Regions from separate parts of the Rhodoferax sp. P1_F3 genome, predicted to be linked through region 2. Evidence: riboswitches for the same ligand, from Rfam matches in the RefSeq annotation. Region 2 holds a riboswitch; the other holds the start of a gene.

Region 1 (3,403 bases), on a different contig from region 2:
GTCGCTCACGCCCAGGTTTTTCGCGTATTCGCGCACCTCTTGCGTGATCTTCATGGAGCAGAACTTGGGGCCGCACATGGAGCAGAAATGCGCGACCTTGGCGCCTTCGGCAGGCAGGGTCTCGTCGTGGAACTGCTTGGCGGTTTCCGGGTCCAGCGACAGGTTGAACTGGTCCATCCAGCGGAACTCGAAGCGTGCCTTGGAGAGTGCATCGTCGCGCGCCCGCACACCGGGATGGCCCTTGGCCACGTCGGCCACGTGGGCCGCAATCTTGTAGGTGATGATGCCGACCTTCACGTCTTCGCGGTCGGGCAAGCCCAGGTGTTCCTTAGGCGTGACATAGCAGAGCATGGCGGTACCGAACCAGCCAATCATGGCGGCGCCAATGCCGCTGGTGATGTGGTCGTAACCGGGCGCAATGTCGGTGGTCAGGGGGCCAAGCGTGTAGAACGGGGCTTCGCCGCAGTGCTTGAGCTGCTCGGTCATATTGGCCTGCACCATGTGCATGGGCACGTGGCCGGGGCCTTCGATCATCACCTGCACGTCCTGCTGCCAGGCCTTGTGCGTCAGCTCACCCAAGGTGCGCAGCTCGGCAAACTGGGCTTCGTCATTCGCATCCGCGCCACTGCCGGGGCGCAGGCCATCACCCAGCGAGTAGCTCACGTCATACGCCTTCATGATCTCGGTCATCTCGTCGAAGTGCGTGTAGAGGAAGTTCTCTTTGTGGTGGGCAATGCACCACTTGGCCATGATGGAGCCGCCGCGCGAGACGATGCCGGTCACGCGGTTGGCCGTGAGGTGGATGAAGGGCAGGCGCACACCGGCGTGCACCGTGAAGTAGTCCACGCCCTGCTCCGCCTGCTCGATCAGCGTGTCGCGGAAGATCTCCCAGGTCAGGTCTTCGGCAATGCCTCCCACTTTTTCCAGCGCCTGGTAAATCGGCACGGTGCCGATGGGCACGGGGCTGTTGCGCACGATCCAGTCGCGCGTGGTGTGGATGTTTTTGCCAGTGGACAAATCCATCACCGTGTCTGCGCCCCAGCGGATGGACCAAACCAGCTTTTCCACTTCTTCTTCGATGCTGGACGTGACGGCCGAGTTACCGATGTTCGCGTTGATCTTGACCAGGAAATTGCGCCCAATGGCCATGGGCTCCAGCTCGGTGTGGTTGATGTTGGCCGGGATGATGGCGCGGCCACGGGCCACTTCATCGCGCACAAACTCGGGCGTGACCACCTTGGGGATGCTGGCGCCAAAACTGTTGCCGGCCAAGCGCGCTTCACGCTCGGCGTTGCCCAGGTACTGCGCCTGCCACTCCAAGTTCTGGTTCTCGCGCAGGGCCACGTACTCCATCTCGGGCGTGATGATGCCTTTGCGGGCGTAATGCATTTGGGTGACGTTGGCGCCGCTGCCCACACCGCCTTTTGCTCGGCGCGGTTGGCGTTGCAGGCCGGCGGCTTGGGCACGCAGGGCGGCCAGTGCATCGGTCTCGCCGTTCTTCAGACCATCGTCCAAGGCAAACGGGGGGCGGCCGGTGTACAGCTCGGTATCACCCCGGCCATCCACCCAGCCCTGGCGCACCAGTGGCAGGCCCTGGCGCACGTCGATGTCGGCACGCGGGTCGGTGTAGGGGCCGGAGGTGTCGTACACCGTGATGGCCTCACCGTTGCTCTGCATGATTTCGCGCAGCGGCACCTGGATGTCGGGGCGGCTGCCTTGCAGATAACGTTTGGTGGAGGCGGGAAGCGGTTCGCGCGTGAGGCGAATGAACTGGGCGAGTTTGTCGGGTGCGTTCACTGGAGTTCTCCGGTTAAGACCCGAAGACAGAAAAGACACGTGCCCCGCAAACTGATGAGAAAAGACGCCGCCCGGACGGCATAAGGCCGCAAGGCTGCGCTGCACTTCTTACGCTGGTATGAACCAGATCAAGTTCGCGGGTTCGGTATCCATCTCAGCGCAACCATTGCGCACCCCGGGCAGGGCGGAGTGTACGCCAAACCGGTTTTCGCACTCAACCACGCGCGAAGCGTTTCTCCTTCTCATACGGAAACACATCATGCACATACCCCGCCGCGATGCGTTCTTTCTGCGTCTGCCAGAACACCGGGTCCAGCAGGTTGGCGTGGTATTGCATGAAGACTTCGCGCACCAGCGGGTTGCCCAGTAAAAAGGGGGCGAAGGTTTCGGGGAAGACGTCGTGGGGGCCGACGCGGTACCAGACCTCGCTGGACATTTCCTCTTCTTCGTTGCGGGGCTCAGGCACCTTGCGGAAGTTGCAGTCGGTCAGGTACTCGATCTCGTCGTAGTCGTAAAACACCACCTGGCTGTTGCGCGTGATGCCGAAGTTCTTCCACAGCATGTCACCGGGAAAGATGTTGGCGGCCACCATGTCCTTGATGGCATAGCCGTAGTCGATGACGGCGCGGGTGATCTGCTCGCGGGCGCGCAGCGCGCCCGGGCTGGTGTTGGCGGGGTCTGCGCCGCCGGCGTCAAACGCCTCCTGCAGGTACATATTGAGCGGGATCATGCGCCGTTCGATATACAGGTGCTTGATGATGACTTCGGTCTGGCCATCCCCATCGCGGTCACTGATCTCCAACTGGCTGGAAGCGAACTGCTGCAGCTCGGCCATCAGCGCATCGCTGAATCGCTCCCGCGGAAATGCCACGTCGCCATAGTCCAGTGTGTCGGCCATGCGACCCACGCGGTCGTGCTGCTTGACCAACTGGTACTTGGCCTTGACCTGCTCGCGCGTGGTCTCTTTCTGGTGCGGGAAGTAGTCTTTGATGACCTTGAACACATAGGGGTAGCTGGGCAAATCGAAGACCAGCATCACCATGCCCTTGATACCCGCGGCAATCCGAAACTGGTCGGTGCTGTGCTGCAGGTGGTGCAGGAAGTCGCGGTAGAACAGCGTCTTGCCCTGCTTGGCCAGCCCCAGCGCGTTGTAGAGCTCGTTGCGTGGCTTGCGCGGCATCATGCCGCGCAAAAACTGCACATACGCACTCGGTATCTCCATGTCCACCATGAAGTACGCACGCGCAAAGCTGAACAGGCGCAGCAGGTCGTCTTCGCCAAACAGCGCTGCGTCAATGCGCAACTTGCCATGCGGGCCATGCAGCACGGGCAACGCAAAGCCGTGCTCAACGAATCCGTTGATGAGCTTGCCGACGATGTAGCAGCCCTTGTTGCGAAAGAACAGATTGGACAGCACCTGCACCTGGAAGTTGGCGCGCAGCTTCACCTCTCCCAGCTGGGCGCGCATCACCTCGGTCACCCGGCTCGCATCGCGCACGAGGTTGTCAAACGGCACACGCAGATCGAAGTCCTGCACCATGCGCACGAGTTGGGCTCGCACGTCGTCCTGCGTGGGGTAATAGCAGCGGTAGGTGGGACGGTGGGT
Region 2 (3,403 bases):
TGCGCCACCAGGGTGTAAATCTCCACCTCGGCCGTGGCGTAGTCTTGCCCGCCCAGCACCAACGCCAGGCCAAAGCCTGCAAAGCAATAGAGGAACACCAAACACAGCGCCGAGGCCAGCCAAGGCGCAATGGCCGGCCACTCCACGCGCCAGAAAGCGCGCCAGGGCGTAGCGCCCAGCGTGCGCGCCGCGGCCACGCGCGAGGCACTCACCTGCCCCAGCGCGTCCGCGCCCGCACGCACCACCACGCAGAGGTTGAAAAACAAGTTGCCGTAGAGCAGCAGCCAGGGCGTGTCTTGCAAGTCCGGCCCACCGAAACGGACCAGCAGGCCCTGCGGCCCCAGCAGCGCCAACACCCCCATGGCCGCCACCAGCGTGGGCACGACAAAGGGCAGCATGAGCCCGCGCAGGATCAGCGTGCGACCCGGGAAATCAAACCGCGCCAGCACCCAGGCCATGGGCAAGCCGAGGATAAGAGAGGCGATGCAGGTGATGGTGGCCTGCCAGAACGACCAGGCCATGCGCCAGCGCAGGTACGGGTCTAGCCACGGCGCCAGCAAGGTGCCCACACCGGCATCGCCACGCCCACCTTCCACCAGCAGGCGCAGCGCAGGCGCTACCAGCACCACTAGCAAGAACACCAAGGGCAGCACAGGCAGCACCCAAGCCGCCCAGGGCTGCGCCGGGTTGCGGCTTTGCATGATCAAGCCTGCAGACTTGCGTTGCGGGGATTTACTTCAGCACCACCTTGGTCCAGCGCGCCACCCATTCGGCGCCCTTGGCGGCAATGTCGGCATCGCTGGGCGCGTGGAAGGCGGTGGGTTCAGGCGCGAACTTGAAAGCGTCGGACTTGGCCACACCGGCTTCTGTGGGGTACATCCACATCTCGGTTTGCATACCCTGCTGCACCGCGGGCGAACGCAGGAATTCGACGAACTTCTCGGCCGCCGCACGCTCCTTGCCGCCCTTCACCAGCGCCACGCCTTCCACTTGGCGGAACACGGCGCCGGGCAGGCTCAGCGATGCGGTGGGTGGCTCGGCCAACTTGGTCTTGGCGTAGAACACCTCAGCCGCTGGGCTGGCGGAGTAGCTCACCACGATGGGGTGCTTGCCGCCGTTCTGGCTGAACTCGGTGTAGTAGGCCTCGCTCCAGCCCTTGGCCACTTTCAGGCCGTTGGCGCGCAGCTTGGCCCAGAAGTCAAAGGCCTTGTCTTCACCCATGGCGCCTATGGTGGCCAACAGGAACGCATAGCCGGGGCTGCTGGTTGCGGGGTTTTGCACGACAAGCAATTTGGCATATGCGGGCTGGGCCAGGTCTTCCAACGCCTTGGGTATGGCCACGCCGTTCTTGGCAAACCAGGCTTTGTCGTAGTTGAGCGTCACAAAGCCGTAGTCCACGGGCACCAGCGGTGCGGGCAGCTCAGCGGCGGGCTTGCGGCTGGCAGCGGCTCCGGCGTAGCTGTCCAGCACGTCGGCCGCCAGGGCCTTGGGCGCCAGCGCGTTATCGATGCCGTAGACCACATCGGCAATCGGATTGGCCTTGGTGAGGATGAGCTTGTTGAGCATCTCGCCAGCGTCACCAGCCTTGGTGATGCGCAGCTTCACGTCGTTGTCTTTTTCAAACTGCGCCAGCAGGGGCTTGGGCACGGTGAAGGAGCTGTGGGTGAGTACGCGCAGGTCGGCAGCGTGGGCGGCGGTAAGACCCGCAGTCAGCAGGGCTGCGCCCAGCGTGGTCTTCAGAAAGGAAAAAATCCCGTGTTGCATGGTGTGCTCTCTTTCAATGCGCCAGCCTCGGGTCGCATCAAAAACCGGCACCCGCAAAGGGAAACAGGCTTCTCACACTTCCTACGCTGGCATAACCCAGATCAGGTACATGGGGTATTTCTCAGTCCTGGCAGGACACCCCCGGTGGAAGCGTGGATTGTAGGCTTTTGGGTCGTTGAGGCACCTGCGCAGGCCTAAGCCCACAAGGCTGGCTTGGCCACCATGAGATAGAACACTACCAGCATGGCGATGAATGCGGGATAGCCCAGCGCCTCCCAGCGGCGCGCGTACTGCCAGTACATCTCCGGCAAGGGTTCGTTCTTTTCATGCGCGGTCTTCGCCATATCCGCCATGCGCAGTTGCAGTGCCACCACGGGCGTCCAGCAGGCGCCAGTGAACAGATAGAGCGCAACCGTTAGCAGCAGCCACGGTGTGGTCCAGGGGTAGCCAGCCAGGTAGGCCATCCACAGGCCCGTGACCGGTTGGATCACCACGGCGGGCGACGTGAACCACATGTCCGCTCGCACCACCAGGCGCGACACCACGGCCTGCGCAGCCACGACTCCACTGCGGTTGGCAAAAAAGAAGAAAAACGCCGTGCCAAACCCGGTGCCCACCAGCACCACGCTGGACAAGATGTGCACCCACTTCAGAAACAAATACAGACTCACTGCGACCTCCGCATCAACATCCACAACACCACCGCGATAGGCACGTTTTTGGTCAGGGGGCCCAGCGGATGCAGCCACAGTGCAGGCAGCATCACCGTCGCCACCACCGTCATGCCCAGCATCACCAACAAGGCCAGGCCGTAGACACGCCGCACCGGCCACACCAGCAAGAGCAGCCCCAGCAGGGCATCCACTGCGGCCCCCGCCCACACCAGGGCATCAGCCACGCGCAGGTCGCTCACCCCACTGGCCACCAGCAGCGCCCGGCTTTGACCATGCAACTCCTGCACACTGACCAGCGCCGTGGCCAGCCACACAAAAACCAGGCTGTAGCGCAGCCAGCGCGACTCACCGTGCTCCATGGATCAACCCTCTTCCACCACATCCGTCACCATGCCCCACTTGGCGAACTCGGGGGTGAATTCGCTGAGGGCATGCAGGCCCACGCAGGGTCGGGCTCCGGGTGGCATGGCCTCGCCCGCGGCCAGACGTCGGGCCAGCAGGATGGCGGCCATGCAGGGGATTTCGGGGCCGTGGTCGTTGTCGGCGGCGATATGCCAGGCGCGCTTGGTCGGTGCGCCGTCGGTGTTCAAGCCTGCTACGCGCACCACCATACCGCCCAGCGCAGAACCCAGGGGGTCGAACAGCTTGGCACCTGCGTTCAGCAGCCCCGCCAAAGAAGACGGATTCTTCAGCCAGCCGTGTTGACGCAACCAGGCCAAGACCGCAAACGCCCGCTGGGACAAGCCCACCTCCAACGCCGCGCGAAACACTGTGCGGCCCTGCACTTGGTAGTGCGCGGGAAACAGCTCCAGATCCGGGATGTCACACACCGCGCCCAGCCGGGCCTTCAGGCGCTGAAACTCCACCCGCTGCGGATGGGCCCAACCGATCTCTGACTGCCACTGCCCTTTGCGCCAAACCTGCACCGGCACCCCGCAATAGCTCAGCACGGCCTCCAGCGTGGC

Evidence for each region. Region 2 has a riboswitch for thiamine pyrophosphate ahead of AC1DZ5_RS18025 (thiamine ABC transporter substrate-binding protein). Riboswitches for the same ligand answer to the same signal wherever they lie in the genome.
Region 1: linked by a shared signal. The riboswitch ahead of thiC (phosphomethylpyrimidine synthase ThiC) and the one ahead of AC1DZ5_RS18025 (thiamine ABC transporter substrate-binding protein) in region 2 are both predicted to bind thiamine pyrophosphate.

Annotation. Positions count from the first base shown of each region.
Region 1 is NZ_JBFUBO010000001.1:522,250-525,652, forward strand. It holds gene thiC (phosphomethylpyrimidine synthase ThiC) at 1-1,797, opposite strand, end outside; TPP riboswitch at 1,885-1,985, opposite strand; gene aceK (bifunctional isocitrate dehydrogenase kinase/phosphatase) at 2,012-3,403, opposite strand, start outside.
Region 2 is NZ_JBFUBO010000012.1:70,422-73,824, reverse strand. It holds gene AC1DZ5_RS18030 (ABC transporter permease) at 1-701, opposite strand, end outside; gene AC1DZ5_RS18025 (thiamine ABC transporter substrate-binding protein) at 733-1,764, opposite strand; TPP riboswitch at 1,825-1,917, opposite strand; gene AC1DZ5_RS18020 (DUF2269 family protein) at 1,959-2,435, opposite strand; gene AC1DZ5_RS18015 (DoxX-like family protein) at 2,432-2,797, opposite strand; gene AC1DZ5_RS18010 (saccharopine dehydrogenase family protein) at 2,801-3,403, opposite strand, start outside.